Regions from separate parts of the Fictibacillus sp. NPDC058756 genome, predicted to be linked through region 2. Evidence: riboswitches for the same ligand, from Rfam matches in the RefSeq annotation. Region 2 holds a riboswitch; each other region holds the start of a gene.
The links. A riboswitch is a leader RNA that binds a small molecule or an ion and turns the genes downstream of it on or off. The one in region 2 is predicted to bind lysine.
Positions count from the first base shown of each region.

Region 1: it holds a riboswitch for lysine, as region 2 does, so the genes downstream of both, lysA (diaminopimelate decarboxylase) here and ACFW35_RS08885 (amino acid permease) in region 2, are expected to answer to the same signal.
Region 3: it holds a riboswitch for lysine, as region 2 does, so the genes downstream of both, ACFW35_RS06070 (aspartate kinase) here and ACFW35_RS08885 (amino acid permease) in region 2, are expected to answer to the same signal.

Region 1 is NZ_JBHYPU010000001.1:1,592,326-1,597,920, forward strand. It holds gene ACFW35_RS08010 (stage V sporulation protein AE) at 1-573, shown strand, start outside; gene ACFW35_RS08015 (spore germination protein) at 539-2,011, shown strand; lysine riboswitch at 2,077-2,253, shown strand; gene lysA (diaminopimelate decarboxylase) at 2,330-3,670, shown strand; gene ACFW35_RS08025 (peptidylprolyl isomerase) at 3,738-4,172, shown strand; gene ACFW35_RS08030 (DUF309 domain-containing protein) at 4,281-4,793, opposite strand; gene ACFW35_RS08035 (segregation/condensation protein A) at 4,930-5,595, shown strand, end outside.
Region 2 is NZ_JBHYPU010000001.1:1,759,497-1,765,091, forward strand. It holds gene ACFW35_RS08875 (tetratricopeptide repeat-containing glycosyltransferase family 2 protein) at 1-565, opposite strand, end outside; gene ACFW35_RS08880 (hypothetical protein) at 618-1,085, opposite strand; purine riboswitch at 1,338-1,440, opposite strand; gene ACFW35_RS08885 (amino acid permease) at 1,471-2,886, opposite strand; lysine riboswitch at 2,970-3,153, opposite strand; gene ACFW35_RS08890 (GDSL-type esterase/lipase family protein) at 3,259-3,975, opposite strand; gene ACFW35_RS08895 (class D sortase) at 4,268-4,906, opposite strand; gene ACFW35_RS08900 (processed acidic surface protein) at 4,910-5,595, opposite strand, start outside.
Region 3 is NZ_JBHYPU010000001.1:1,217,313-1,222,907, reverse strand. It holds gene sdhA (succinate dehydrogenase flavoprotein subunit) at 1-511, opposite strand, end outside; gene ACFW35_RS06080 (succinate dehydrogenase cytochrome b558 subunit) at 527-1,135, opposite strand; gene ACFW35_RS06075 (YslB family protein) at 1,441-1,887, shown strand; gene ACFW35_RS06070 (aspartate kinase) at 1,929-3,167, opposite strand; lysine riboswitch at 3,282-3,470, opposite strand; gene uvrC (excinuclease ABC subunit UvrC) at 3,536-5,287, opposite strand.

The DNA.
Region 1 (5,595 bases), 170 kb from region 2:
TTCATAACAGATGGAGATTTTTATGCGCTTCGGGTTGTTGAACATGCTGCCAAAATAATTGGCGGACGCTGTATTTCACAGTCTTGGGGAAATCCGACCAAAAAAAGCGGTGAAGAACTTGTTAAAATGATCCGTAAAACCCCTCATGACCCTGTGCTTGTAATGTTTGATGATTGTGGCTTTAAAGGTGAAGGTCCTGGTGAACAGGCTATGAGAATTATTCATCAGCAAGAGGATTTTGATGTTATCGGTGCGGTAGCAGTCGCATCTAAAACACATTTTGCAGAATGGACAAAGGTTCATTGTTCCATGGATAGATATGGTGAACTCACTGAGTTTGGGATTGATAAAAGCGGAGTGCCTGATTTGGAAACTGGAAGAATCAATGGGGATACGGTCTATATATTAGACGAACTGAATCTTCCTTTTGTAATCGGAGTAGGTGATATTGGAAAGATGGCTGGGTTCGATTCAGTTGAAAAAGGAGCCCCAATAACCTTAAAAGCAATCAATCTCATTCTAGAAAGGAGCGAATCTCATGGCAAACACAAAGAACAAAACACCGATCAGTAAAAATATAGAAGAGAATGAAAAGTTCTTAAAAGACCGCCTTGGCATCGGTATAAGTTTTGATGTAGGTGTCCGAAAAATATTTGTACTCAAAAAAGAGCTACAGCTATATTATTGTACCGGTCTTTGTGACAGTGAATTTATCATTATGCTGTATCGCGAGCTTATGGACATGGACCATGGCCACAGATCTCCAGGGAAAGTAAAAGATCTTGTACATAATCACCTTGCTCATCAGCAGGTTGAGCTTACAAAATCACTAGATGAAGCGGTAGACCGTATGCTTTCAGGATTGATCGTCATTTTTCTTGATGGTGAGGAAGAAGCGTTTATAGTAGACGTGAGAAGCTATCCGGGAAGGTCACCAGAAGAACCGGATATTGAAAAAGTTGTAAGGGGAGCTCGTGACGGCTATACAGAAAACATCATTATTAATACAGCTCTTACGAGAAGAAGAATACGGGATGAAAGACTTAGACATGAAATTCTGCAAGTAGGCGAACGATCAAAGACGGATATCTGCATTTCATATATCCAGGATGTTGCTGACCCTGGTCTGGTAGATCTTATCAGAAAAGAACTAAGTAAAATTGAAATAGATGGGATTCCCATGGCGGATAAGACCATTGAAGAGTTTATCGTAAAGCAAGGCTGGAACCCGTTTCCACTCGTACGGTATACAGAAAGACCAGATGTTGCCGCGCAGCATTTAATGGAAGGGCATGTATTAATCATCACGGATACTACACCAAGTGTAATGATCACACCGACTACACTTTTTCATCACGTCCAGCACGCAGAAGAATATCGGCAAACACCATTTATCGGTGCCTTCTTAAGATGGATTCGTTTTAGCGGGATAATCATGTCCGTTTTTTTGGTGCCGATGTGGCTTTTATTTTCAATGCAACAACAGCTGCTGCCTGACTTTATAGACTTTATTGGACCTAATAAAACAACGAATATTCCATTGTTCCTGCAAATTTTGTTTGCTGAAATTGGGATTGATATTTTAAGGCTGGCCGCCATTCATACTCCAAGCTCACTTTCAACGGCAATGGGGCTGATTGCTGCAATTCTGATCGGTCAAATTGCGATAGATGTTGGTTTGTTTGTTCCTGAGGTTATGTTGTACGTGGCCATAGCAGCAATTGGTGGATTCTCGACCCCAAGTTATGAACTTAGTGTAGCGAATAAAGTAGTCAGACTTGTTCTTATAGTATTAGTTGTACTGTTTAAGGTCCCAGGCTACATGATTGGAGTAACGTTGTTTATTCTTTACTTAAGCACCATAAAAAATTTAAACACGCCATATCTCTGGCCGTTCATACCATTTAATCCAAAAGCGTTTTTGCAGATTCTTGTACGGGTTGCCGTGCCGCTGTCAAAAGTGCGTCCTAGCATCGTACATCCGCAGAATAGAAAAAAGCAGCCAAACTAATGTATCTGTCCCTTGTGGATTAACAAAAATTGTGTTAAATTCATAACTAATTCAATATATGCCTCATTTGAGGTAGAGGCGCAAAACGAATAAGTAGCATATGGAGTTCATGGAAGACGATGAAATATGTCGAAAGGTCAATTTGCCGAAGTGTAAAAGGAGATCCATTTCTTTTTATGCTGGGCCGCTGCTGAACAAGCAGCGGACTGTCACTACAACAGTAGTGGAGAGCTATTCCGACATGAGGGCACGGTCATGACAGCCTGCCTTAATTGCGGCTGTCTTTTTATTATTGTCGGGATTGAATTCTTCATCATCATGGAGAGGAGATTAATTGTGAATTTACATGGCACAGCTAAAATCGGAGAAAATAATCATCTTTGGATAGGCGGAGCAGATACGGTGAAACTTGCTAAAAAGTATGGCACACCGCTTTATATATATGATGTTGCTTTAATAAGAACTAGAGCGAGAGGATTTAAGAAAGCATTTGAAGAAAAGGGTGTTGGATATCAGGTAGCATACGCCAGCAAAGCATTTTCATCGATCGCGATCATTCAGCTTATGGATCAAGAAGGGTTAAGTTTGGATGTTGTTTCCGGCGGGGAACTTTATACAGCACTCCAAGCAGAATTTCCTGCAGAACGTATCCATTTTCATGGAAACAACAAGAGTGTTGAGGAATTAGAGTTCGCACTTACAGCAGGAGTAGGGTGTATTGTAGTAGACAATTTTTATGAAATAAATCTGTTAAAGATGCTTTGCAGAAAACTGAATAAGAAAGTGAAGATCTTATTGCGTCTTACACCTGGTATTGAAGCACATACCCATGATTACATCATAACCGGTCAGGAAGATTCTAAATTTGGTTTTGACTTAGGAAGCGGGCAAGCAGATAAGGCGTTGCAAGTAGTCCTTGAGTCTGAGTTTTTCGAGGTGCTCGGCATACATTGTCACATAGGTTCTCAAATCTTTGAAACTGAAGGTTTTACTTTAGCAATTGATAAGCTGTTTAGCCACTTTAAGATTTGGGAAGAGAGCTATCAATATTTTCCTCGCGTCGTGAATCTAGGCGGAGGCTTTGGTATTCAATATACTTCTGATGACACACCTCTTGAGCCAGAACAGTATGTAATGGCAATGATTGATGAAGTCAATCGTAAAATGGCTCAATTCGAAGAAAAACCAATGCCTGAATTATGGATTGAACCCGGGAGATCACTCGTTGGAGATGCTGGGACAACGATCTATTCGATCGGTTCTCAAAAAGAGATTGAAGGTGTAAGACATTATGTGTCTGTTGATGGCGGTATGACAGATAATATTCGTCCAGCTCTTTATCAAGCAAAATATGACGCATATACAGCAAACAAGATGAACGATAAGCCTGCCCAAACAGTATCAATTGCAGGAAAGTGCTGTGAGAGCGGAGATATGCTCATTTGGGATTTGGAGCTGCCTGAAGTGACGGATCAAGATTATCTTGCTGTATCTTGTACAGGAGCGTATGGATACAGTATGGCAAACAATTATAACCGAATACAGCGTCCAGCAGTTGTTTTTGTAGAAAATGGTGAAAAACAGCTTGTTGTTAAGCGAGAAACGTACGAAGACTTAGTCAGACAGGATGTGCCCCTAAAATCAAAGGTTTTTGTGTAAATTAGTTTACGGGGATGTCATTTCACCGTACAATGGTATGTGAATGAAACATAAGGAGGCCAATTTAATGAAAAAAGGTTCAATCGAATTCGAAAATGGCGAAAAAATATTATTTGATCTATATCAAGAAGAAGCACCTGGAACTGTAGAAAACTTTGAAAAGCTTGCAAACGAAGGATTTTATAATGGAGTAACATTCCACCGTGTAATTCCTGGTTTCGTAGCACAAGGCGGAGATCCGACTGGAACTGGTGCAGGCGGTCCTGGTTACTCAATTCCTTGTGAAACAGAAGGTAATCCTCACAAACATGTAGCAGGATCTCTATCAATGGCTCACGCTGGCCGTGATACTGGTGGAAGCCAGTTCTTTATTGTACACGAGCCTCAGCCGCATCTGAATGGCGTACACACAGTTTTCGGACAAGTTACTGAAGGAATGGACACTGTTTTGCGCATTAAGCAAGGCGATGTAATGAAAGAAGTTAAAGTTTGGGAAGAGTAATATTGAGCGGCCCCGGGTATCCGGGGCTTTTTTTATTGTAGTTTGATAAGCTGAACGCATAAAAATCCCCTGTCATGGATTCGGTTGACAGGGGATTTAGATTTTTTATTAAAGAATTCTGTTCTTTTGCAATTTCTGCTTTTCTCTTTCCTCGATAACAGGTGTTCGGTCTCTTAATCTATGTTTATGAATAATAGTCTCGTCTCGAACAAGTTTTGATTTCCATGCCTTCCCGGTTTTTTCGGCTTCTAATATGCATGTTTTTTTCAATGACGGTGTTAATGGGAGTAAAAAAGGCTTAAATTCTTTTTGCTGAACAATCTCATTTTTCCTATTCTCCAGCAATTCAAAGAGAGTGTCAGGTTCCAGACCAAGTGAATGAAGTGCAGCTTTTTCGCTTTGAAGTTTTTGAATTCCGCTTGTTATCATTCTTTTTGCACCGTTCATATTAAGGCGTCTCTGGTGGTAGAGAGCTACAGCGATCTGGATGAGCCCCGGCCAAAGGTTTCCTTTCATTCCTTCGTTCTTCCAATGCTCCTCGAGTACTTCATGGCACTCAAAATAGTCTTGTTCAGTATGAAAAAAGATTAGATAATCAATCCAAGCTTTCGGATAATTCAACTTGTGCCCACACCCCTTTACTTTTTCGCATTTAGTTTACCATAGGCCTATGACTAATAAAAATACAGCTTTTGTATGTTGAAAATATGATATAATTTTATAATACAAAAAACGTTGATAAAACTGGGGAAATGTTATGAAATATAGTGTGAAGCTTGATGGATTTGAAGGTCCGCTTGATTTGCTGCTTCATTTAATTCAAACATACGAAGTAGATATTTATGATATACCTGTAGCAATAATTACAGAGCAATACTTGCAATATATACATACGATGAAAGAGCTTAAACTGGATGTTGCCAGTGAATATTTAGTCATGGCTGCAACTTTGCTTGCGATAAAAAGCAAGATGCTTTTGCCGAAGCACGAGGATGATTTTCTTGATCATCAGTTGGAATTAGACGTGGAAGAAGATCCGAGAGACGAACTTGTGAGAAGGTTAATTGAATACCGGAAATATAAGTTTGCAGCAGATGAATTAAAAGAAAGAGAAGCTGCAAGAAGCTTAGTTTATACTAGAGAACCGCTCGATTTAAGTCAGTTCGAAAAAGAGGAAACAGCTCAGCAGGTAACAAATGTAACGCTCTATGATATGCTGCAGGCAATGCAGAAGGTCTTTCAGGAAAAAGTGACTCGGTCACCAAGACAAACAACGATAGAACGCCAGGAAATGCCGATTGAAACCAGAATGGACCAGATTAAACAATCACTCCTATCTGTTGGAGGCAAAAGACGTTTTACCGATCTTTTTGATAAAAGCTCAAAAGAGCATGTGGTAGTTACGTTTCTGGCCATTTTGGAA
Region 2 (5,595 bases):
ATGCTGCTCCTTTATCTAACTGTTTCTCATAAATCCGTAAATTACGTTTGGAGTTGTCAGTTTTGTTTTTTAAATGATGAATACTTATATCACTGTGGAATATTGGACCGCTTACTTCTAAATATTCATGAACAGCACCATTCCATTTAAATTGACAACTGGATTTAACTAATCTATTTCTCTTAATTATGAATGAAGGATTACCAAACTTGTCTCTATTCACAAGGTACTTCATTGTAACCGAATTAACTGCTGGATTTAAATGATCTTTCAGTTGTTTAAGTAACTTCCTGTTTGGTTTATTTATAACATCATCAGCATCCAGCCACATTATATATTGTTTTGTAGCTAATTTAAAAGAATAATTGCGGGCAGAACTAAAGTTATCCACCCATTTAAAATCATAAATTTTATCTGTATATTGCCTTGCTATATTCTTAGTCTGATCAACAGAACCTGTATCAACTATTATTATTTCATCCACTAAATCGTGAATTGAATCTAGGCATATAGCAATGGTATTCTCTTCATCTTTTACAATCATACACAAACTAATGGTAATCAAGGATTATAGTCCTTTCAATGGGATATATAATCAATTCTTGTAAGAGCAGTTTTTAAACTAGAATTATTGGAGGAATAATATAACCTTTTGGTGAGCTCAGTTTATTAGGGTTATTCTTTAAAAGGAATATAGGATTTATATGACTTTCTTCAAATAAGTTTTCTGCTGAAAACCTTCTAGTAATATCAGAAGATTCTTCTCCTTCATCCAGCATAAAATCTCCAGAAGGCACATAAGAGTCCAATTGATAATCACCAGTTGGTACATATATGCCATATAGTTCATAGTCCCCGGTAGGTACATATCCGGCAGTTGGAATATAATCCCCTGTAGGCACATATAAGCCGTAATGCTCATAATCTCCGGTAGGCATATACCCGCCAGTTGGAATATAATCTCCCGTAGGCACATAAAAACCTCCAGTTAGCTCGTTCACGGCAGAAGGAACATAATCACATGCTGGATCAAAAAATCTTTTGTTTGCTGCTTTCTTCTCTCTTTTATTTTTCTTGCTAACCACTTTTCCACTTCCTAAATTAATAGCTTGTTTTACTTTATTAACATATGTATTCAATGTGAAAAATGTGTCGTACTATATCTCGTCTGTATAGAGTCATCTTTTAACAATAAAAAACGTTCCTGGTCACCTCGTTATTTATTTTGAGTAACAAAAAACCGGAGAATCGCTTCTCTCAAAATGAGTGAAACAATCCTCCGGTATAATAAACGGAACAGAAATAATCCAATACACCCTTATATGAAAAGGATGTTTGGTAATATTTGCGTCACTCGTAGTCAAACCCATTTATGGGGGTTTGGTAGAAACTTGCAGGCCATATCCCTGCGATTATACGAGCTTATTAAGTTAATTCACTTTATAAGTTAAAGTTTAAAAAAAGAAAACATCAATCAGAGGTTTTACTTTTCTTAACAGTATACTTGTTAAATAGAGGGTATACAAGAAATCCTATAAGGAAAAGACCTATTCCCAAAGTAAATGTTTTCGCGTCTGCTGTTCCAGAAATGATAACCCAGCTGGAATAAATCAATGCAAATAAAGCAATTGCTCCATCTTTTACTCGAGATCCCTTGATTTGATCATACGTCTCGCCCTTATAAACGAGTTTTAAGAAGTATAGTGCTGATACTAAATAAGGAATCAAATAAGCTAATGTTGCAGAAGTTGTTAAGAACAAGTAAGCTTCACCAATAGTGCCTGAAATTGTAGAAAAGATAAAAATCTGAGACATTATATTCGTTACAGATAAAGCTTTGACAGGGCTTCCGTTCTTATTTACCTTTCCAAAGTAAGCTGGGAATACACCAGATTTTGCAGCTTGATAGGGAACTTCTGAACTTAGCAGTATCCACCCAATGGTAGATCCAAAAAGTGAGATAACCGCTAGAAGACCCATTAGTGATGCTCCAGTATCACCGATCAGAACAGATAAGACATCTACAAATGGCTTATCAGAAGTCATAAGAACTTCTCTTGGAAGTACATTCATTGTTAATATCGTAGTAATCATATAAATACTTAAGGCTATTAATAAACCGATTATCGTAGCTTTTTTTACGTCTCTTTGGGAAGTTGCTCTGCCAGATAAAACAACAGCAGATTCAATTCCGACAAAAGCCCAAAGCGTTGCAATAGCTGCCATATTGATTTGACTGCCTAGTCCATGTGAAACTCCAGATTCATCAACCACAGGGAAATATGCGTCAGCAAATATAGAAGATTCAACGGCGAATAATGCAGCAACAATAAATAACATAAAACCGATTACTTTAGAAGCAGTAGCAACAAAGTTAAGCTTTCCTGCACCATTGATGCTTGTAACTAAAATAAAGTGTGTAAACCAAAGTAATACCGTACAAACTATAAATGTAATCATCTTTCCAAGTTCAATGTTTTGATTAAGTACGGTACCTACAACCTTTGAGCTTTGCATCATAGGGAAAAAGGTTGATAAATATCCTGCAAAACTGGTGATGATTGCAACGTTGCTTATCCAGTTCGCAACCCAGTATCCCCACACCATACTGAATCCAGCTACGTTTCCTTTTTTCGGATTTGAGAACATTGCTTTTGCATAACTTTGAGGACCTGCTGTTAATTCTGGTTTTCTAATAGACAATGAACCGAATACTAAGGCAATCATTAGTACCCCAAAGCCTGTAACTGCCCATGCTGCTGTAACTCCTAATGGACTGGCTGTTTGAGCTAACGTATTCGGGAGCATGAAAATTCCCGACCCTACCATATTTCCAACGACAAATGCTGTCAAAAGCCAAACGCTCCAATTGCTGTTTTTCATGATGAAATAAACCTCCTAAGAATTTAGCCAATAAAAAAAACACGTATGGAACAGCCCATACGTGTCATAACCAGCTTCCCCAAATAATCCCTGATAGCTCAACGCAGGAAATAACTCCTGCGACAGTTCTGCACCTATTAAATGCAGCCCCAATGCGCCATTGAAGTGGACAATGGAACATTTCGGCACTAATTCCTTTCAAACTGTCTTCAATGGCACCACTTGCCTCTGATAGTTTTACTAATAATTAATGCGACCTCTACCTCACTGAGATTAATGTGAGGACTTTATATTTAATTTAACCACGAATAGTAGATTAACAAATTTCTGCAACTACGTCAAATGGAATTTTTTGGATCATTGTTTGGTGCTGGTTTACCTGTAATCAGAATTTTGTTTTACAGAATCAAATACTCTTTTTCCAATAAGCGCATAGCCTTTTTCATTCGGGTGGAGATTATCTGCGAAATAGTCTTTCTTATTTTTATTAATAAAGAGGTCATCAGTCCTTATAAAAGCAACATTTTTATGATCTTTCGTAACTTGTATAGTTGATCGGTTCCAATTTAATATAGCTTCATTTACTGTTGACATATCTGCATATTTTACTTTTGGATTATATATGCCTAAAATATAAATGGTTTTGGATGATTCCTTTTCTTGCACCTTCTTAATAATTTGGTTTAAATTATCTTTATAAATTTCTTGATTGGTTTGAAGTTCTTTCTTATCAAACTTAGTAAATCGATCAGTACTTTTTATAAAATCATTTGTACCTATATTAATAAAAATAAAGTCTGAGTCCTTTGCCGTCTCAGCGATTTCTTTATTCTTTAATCTTTTAAGCAAGTCGGTGCTTGTATCGTTCGGAACACCATAATCGTTTACTACTAGCCTTTTATCAGTTTCTTCCTCATACCTCTCTTGTACATCCCCTATATAGCCGTTATCCTCAGTATCACCTAACCCATAGGCTAAGGAGTCACCAAGAGCAGTTGCTTCCATTTCGTCTTTACTAAAAGATTTAACTAACAATGCACTTGCTAATAAAACTACTAAACAAATTACAATAATTACGGAGCTTTTTTTCATTGCTCAACCACCGGCTTTCATGTTGATATTCTAAGTATGTAACAGACGGGTATACTTTTAGACCATTCATACATTATTTTGTAAACATACCTTTTTTATTGGGATGTTAAACAACAATTTGAAGAATTGCATAAAGAAAACTTGGCTGATACCAAGCCTTTTGCGTCAGCCTTAGTTGCGCTTATACTATCGACCTAAACTTGTTGCCACGTCGAAAATCACCGTCCTAACAAGTTTATACTTTCTGATAATGCAAAAAAACAGCTGAATGTACTTCAGCTGTTTAAACTTTTTACTTATTCAATTGCTCTGAGATTAAATTAGCGACCAATATATACCGCTCAGGTGAATCTCCAATATAATCAAACGGATAACATGTTGAAACTGTTAAAGTTGCTCGTGGTTTAGGAACGATTACGGTACGGTCGTTTTTGTCGACGATTCTTACGTTCTTCACTTTGTACGTAAATTTTCCCGCTTCCGTTTCGACTACTAATATGTCACCTTTTCCAACTTCACCAAGTTTTCGAAACACTGTATCCCTGTGACCAGATAATACAGAATTGTCGTTTTCACCAGGCAAAACGCTTTTTGAAAAGTGTCCTACCCCTTTTTCTAGTTCTTCTTCGTCGGTTCCGTGAACAATAGGAAGTGATGCTCCTAACTTAGGTATGATCAGTTCTCCTATATTTTCACCCTTTTTTGGACGTACTGGATACAACACATCATTTGTTTCCTGTCTCATTTCTTTTTGAGCAGGATTCGATTGATAATCATCAGCTGATTCCTGATCTGTTTTAAAAATCATATAGCCTTTCACGAACTTAAAAGCATTCGTAGTGCTGAACCATAGTCCAAACAAGATAAATGCAACAGAGAATGTAAGAAGAATGAACCGAAGTTTGCTTCTTTTCAGTTCTGTATCTTTCATTGATTAGAATCCTTTAACACGAAAACGTCTGAAGAAAAGAATACCAGCGGCAGCAATTGTTAATCCAGCAAGGGTGTTCCCAACATGATTTGTAGCAGTTTTCGGCAGTTCTCCGCCCTTTATCGTTTTAACGGGTGGTTTAGCCGCCATTGGAGCTTCAGTAACAATTTTCTCAGCTTCCTGGATGTCTTTTCCTGTATCCTGGATAAGTTCAGAGCCAAACATATCAGCTGTTAATACTAGATCAAGAAGTAGTTCACCGTTCGTGTTATAGATTTCCATAACTAGGTCATTACCGTTTGTTGAATCCATTGTCATTAATGTATCTATAGATACTTGCTGCTTTTCACCTTCTACAACAAGATAATATTTTGTCTCAATCTGCAAAAGCTGCTTCATTTCTGTAAAAATGGCGAGCACCTCCGCAATCTGTTCAGCTGAGAGTTCATCCGCTGTTTCAAACTCTTCAAAAGCCATCATTCTTTCCCCAAGAAGCATCATGCTGTCAAGGAAAGCTGGGTCTTCCCAGTTTAATGTTTCAAGATGTACAAAAAGCTTTTCCATCTCTTCATCAGTCAGATCAATTTCGGTAAACAAATCTGCAAATTCATCTTCCAAATATTCATCGCCATTGATGTAAAAATCAACAGCCCACTGAAGATCTTCAATGTATTCATAGCTTTCAAGAG
Region 3 (5,595 bases), 540 kb from region 2:
ATTGTCCTTCATCATCAATGATGGCAGACAGGAATTCCCATCCTTCGTACTTTGTAACAAGTCCTGCAACTTCATGACGGCGAACCTGCTCGTCAAGCGCATATAACAATTGCTGTCCTGTTGTCGCACCAGCGAACGCTGTACGGTGATGCTGAGTTCCACCGAAACGGCGGAAATCCAGCAAACCTTCTGGTGTTCTGTTGAACATAACACCCATTCGGTCCATTAAGTGGATAATTCCAGGAGCAGCATCACACATAGCTTTTACAGGCGGCTGGTTTGCTAAGAAATCACCGCCATAAACTGAATCATCAAAGTGTTCCCAAGGTGAATCCCCTTCACCTTTTGTATTTACAGCACCGTTTATACCGCCTTGAGCACAAACAGAATGCGAACGTTTTACTGGAACTACTGAAAAGAGGTCGACATTTACACCAGCTTCAGCTGCTTTAATTGTAGCCATTAACCCGGCGAGACCTCCGCCAACAACGATAATTTTTTGATTACTCAATTTGTCTCACCCCTTTTAAATGAATGCAAAAATAGTACGTACGCTAACGATAGCAAGTGCTACGAACACACCCATCGTTACGTAAGTTGAAATCTTCTGTGAACGAGGCGAAACAGTAAGGCCCCAGCTGACAAAGAACGACCATAGTCCGTTAGCAAAATGAAATACTGCAGATAATACTCCAATTAAGTAGAACGCGATCATAAAGGGAGAACTTAAAATATCAGTCATCATAGAGAAGTTTACTTCCGCCCCCAGCGCAGCCTGAACGCGAGTTTCCCATACATGCCATGCAATAAATATTAATGTGATAACTCCTGTTACACGCTGAACAAGGAACATCATATTGCGGAAATATCCATAACGACTAACATTATTCTTAGCCTGGAATGTTATATAAAGACCATAAACCGCATGAAATAAAATTGGTAAGTAAATTACAAAAGTTTCTAGGAAAATACGAAACGGCAGATTTTCCATAAAATGTGCTGCGGCGTTAAATGCATCAGCATCCCTAGTTGCAAAATGGTTTACAACCAAGTGCTGAACGAGAAAAAGCCCTATAGGAATAACTCCTAAAAGTGAATGAATCCTTCTGTTTACAAAATCCTTACTGCCAGACATTCTCTTGCCCCCTTCAAATTTAGCCTCTCTCTGGCTGCTAATCTTTTGTTCCTCTCCACATGTAAGCGTTTTAAGTTCCCTCTTTTTTAGAGGAAAAAGTGTTAAACAATTAGTTTAATCAACTAGCAACATGTCCATTTTACTCCCATCGTTTGACACCGTCAAGAAAACGCTAACAACTTAATTGGGATATTTTATTGATACATAAGCGTTTGTTCTTTATTACTTTTTCGACAAATACCGAGTTGCTATAGAGTTTGCTCCCTTAACCCGTTATAATGAAAATTAGAAAGAAGGGATGCAGAATGTTTAAACAAAAAACAAAGGACGAGACTACCCCTGTCGAAAAGCCTTCTGTTTCAGCTTTTGGGTACGAGATCCTTCGCAGCGATTTATTACCTGAACTTCTTGGTAAACAAGAAAGAAATATTCTATATTGGGCTGGCAGACACCTTGCCAGAAAATACCCTTTACATACAATGGAAGAAGTAAGTGCTTTTTTCAATGAAGCAGGCTGGGGTAATCTCGAAATGATTGAAGCATCAAAAACAGAAATGGTGTTCTCACTTCATTCGTTACTTATCGAACAGCGGATCGAGAATTTCCAGCACAACACTTTCAGTCTAGAAGCTGGTTTTCTAGCAGAACAAATTCAGCTGCAAAAAAAATGTACAACTGAAGCACTTGAGTCAATGAAACGCAATAAAGTTTCCATTACGGTTCAATGGGACAAAAAAGATACAATTGAATGAACAAAAGCCGGCTGATGCCGGCTTTCTTTAATTGTAAGAAATTATTGGTTTTGAACAGGAACACGTGCATCCAGTTCAAATGTGTCGTGAAGAGTTTCAATTGATTTAATCATATCTTCCTGTTTCACTACAGTTGAAACTTTAATTTCAGATGTACTAACCATTTTAATCATTACATATTGGTTGGATAGTGCTTTAAACATCATTGCCGCTACACCAGGGTTAGAGATCATTCCTGAACCAACGATGGATACTTTAGCAAGGTTGCCTTCATAACTGATAGATTCAAAGCCAAGTTTATCTTGATTTTCAGCAAGTACTTCTTGAGTTTCTGATAATATACTGGAGTCAATGGAAAAAGAAATATTGGTCTTTTCTTCGTTCATCACGTTTTGAATGATAATGTCTACATTTATTCCGTTGCTTGCCAAGATCGTGAACAAATCCGACAAAGCATTAATTTCGTTTGGCATGTTGGTTACTGTAATCTTTGTTATGTTACCTTCAAAAGCTAAACCTCTAACCATTAAGTTTTGTTCCATAGTTGCTTCCTCCTCTACTAGCGTTCCTCGTTCATCACTCATACTTGATCTGACTTCTAAAACAATCGAATAGTTTTTTGCAAATTCTACAGCTCTAGGGTGCAGGACACCAGCCCCAAGATTAGCCATTTCAAGCATCTCATCATAAGAAATAGACGGTATTTTTCTTGCTGTCTTAACTGCACGAGGGTCAGTCGTGTAAACACCGGTAACATCTGTATAAATGTCACAGCGATCAGCTTTCAGAGCGGCCGCCAGCGCTACAGCGGTTGTGTCTGATCCGCCTCTTCCAAGTGTTGCAATATCATTCGTCTCAGGAATCAAGCCTTGAAATCCTGCAACCACCACAATATTCCCGTCTTTTAACAAACCGTTGATCCGTTCAGAATCAATGTCTAGTATTCTAGCATTTGAATGATTATTCTCTGTTTGAATGCCTGCTTGCCAGCCTGTCAGGGAAAGGGCTTTATAACCTTCCTGATGCAAAGCCATCGTTAATAAGGCTATAGTGACTTGTTCACCTGTTGTGAGGAGCATATCCATTTCACGTTTAGAAGGATTTTTGCTGATTTCTCCAGCCAATCTGACAAGTTCATCTGTTGTTTTGCCCATTGCAGATACAACAACAACAACTTCATTGCCATTGTTGACTTCGTTAATAATTCTTTTTGCGGCATTTTGGATCCGTTCAACCGAACCGACACTTGTACCGCCAAATTTTTGTACGATTCTCCCCATCTTCTCCAAATCCTTTCCTGTTGTAATTTTCTATCTCTTTAAGAAACAAAAAAGCAACAATAAGGAAAAACCCTATTGTTGCTATATCCGCAGCAAGCCAAGTTTGTTTCCCCCTAGTGAGATAGTCCTCCACACAAGTCCTGGGGGGAATTGTGTGACAGCTCTGTATTTATTCAATACAGGTCCAGCATAAAAGGCTAGAAGTCCTTTTACACTTCGGCAAGAATCCCCTTTCTTCCACCCTCACAAGAGCTTCTTCTCTTCAGATGGGATACTATTGGTTCCTGCTCCTCTACCATCACTTCATTAGAAGCATGGCATATTTATAAAGTTGGTCTCATTTTAACAAAGTTACTAAATGACTGCAACTAGTCTTTTGATAAAAATGCTTTGTTTATTTCTTCCGCAACTGCTCTTGGAACTCCCGCTTCCTGAATCTCTTCTACAGTTGCGTCTTTCATTTTTTTCATTGACCCGAAATGACGGAGCAGCATCTTCTTTCTTTTTTCTCCTATCCCAGCAATCCCATCCAAAGTAGACTCGAACATACTTTTTGACCGGACTTTGCGATGAAAAGAAATGGCAAAACGGTGCACTTCATCCTGCACTCTTTGAAGCAAGTAAAATTCTTGGCTGTTTCTCGGAAGGTGAATCGTCTCAGGCGGATCACCGAGCCACAATTGAGATGTACGGTGCTTCTCGTCCTTTGACAGCCCTGCAACAGGGATGAAAAGATTAAGTTCGTTTTCAAGTACATCTTGAGCAGCTGAAATCTGGCCTTTTCCGCCATCAATCAGGATTAAGCTTGGCAATTCACCTTCTTCTCTCAGCAATCTGGAATATCTTCTGCGAACAACTTCCTTCATAGAAGCATAGTCATCAGGCCCCTCTACAGATTTAATCTTATATTTTCGATAATCCTTTTTATACGGCTTCCCGTCAACAAAGACAACCATAGCTGAAACGGGGTCTGTACCGTGAATGTTAGAGTTATCAAAAGCTTCAATCCTGTAAGGCGGAGCAATTCCCATTCTTTCGCCTAAGTTTTCAACTGCTTTTACTGTCCGTGCTTCATCCTGCTCGATTAATGCAAACTTTTCGTTAAGTGCAAGAGTTGCATTTTTCGTGGCCAATTCAACTAGTTCCTTCTTTTGCCCTTTTTGTGGCTGAAGAACTTTAACATTAAGAAGCTCTTGAATCATATTAGCATCCACCTGTTTGGGCAAAAGAATTTCTTTTGGAAGCAGATGATTTTTTTGAAGATAAAACTGGCCAATAAAAGTAAGCAGGTCTTCGTGTGCCTCTCCGTAAAAAGGAAATACAGAAATATCTCTAGCAATCACTTTCCCTTGCCGAATAAAAAACACCTGTACACACATCCAGCCTTTATCGAAATGATAACCGAATACATCTCTGTCGACTAAATCCGAAGTCATCATCTTTTGTTTTTCCATAACTGCTTCAATATGCTGGATCTGGTCACGCAGCTCTTTTGCGCGTTCAAAGTTTAAGGCTTCAGATGCTTCAAGCATTTTTTCTGACAGCTGTCTCTTCACATCCTGGTAACCGCCATTCAGAAACTTTATGATACCTTCTACCATTTGTTTGTTCTGTTCCTGTGAAATTTCATAAACACATGGACCAAGACATTGACCAATATGATAATAGAGGCATACTCTTTTCGGCATCGTATCACATTTTCTTAGCGGAAAAATACGATCCAGGAGTTTTTTCGTTTCTTGTGCAGCATATGCGTTCACAAAGGGGCCAAAATATTTTCCGCCGTCTTTTTTTATCTTCCTGATATATAAAAGACGAGGATGTTTTTCGGAAGTAACTTTTAAATATGGATAGCTTTTATCATCTTTTAACATGACGTTATAACGGGGATCATGTTTTTTGATTAAGTTCATCTCGAGAACTAGAGCTTCCATTTCTGTAGAAGTAACAATATATTCAAAGTCTCTGATCTCACTGACTAACCGCTGGGTTTTTCCGTCATGCGATCCAGAAAAATATGATTTTACTCTATTTTTTAATACTTTTGCTTTCCCTACATATATTACTTTTCCAAATTCATTCTTCATTAAATAGCAGCCAGGCTGATCTGGAAGCAGCATTAATTTTTGTTTAATTGAGGTCAATATCTATCCACCCCTCTGATGTACCTATTATTTAATCATAATATCATAGAAAATGACTTTTTTAATTCATTACCGCTCATCCCTTTTTTCTGATCTTGCTTTTGGCTCGATTTTTTCATTCACTTCATTGACAAGTTGATTGGAGTGGAAGATGCGAGACTCCTGCAGGATGAGTGGGACAGGTGAGACTCCTGATAGCGCAGAGCGCTAGGAGGCTCACCGCACACCCTGCGGAAAGCGAGCATCTGGAGCGGAAATCAACTACTTACAAATCATTAAAGTTT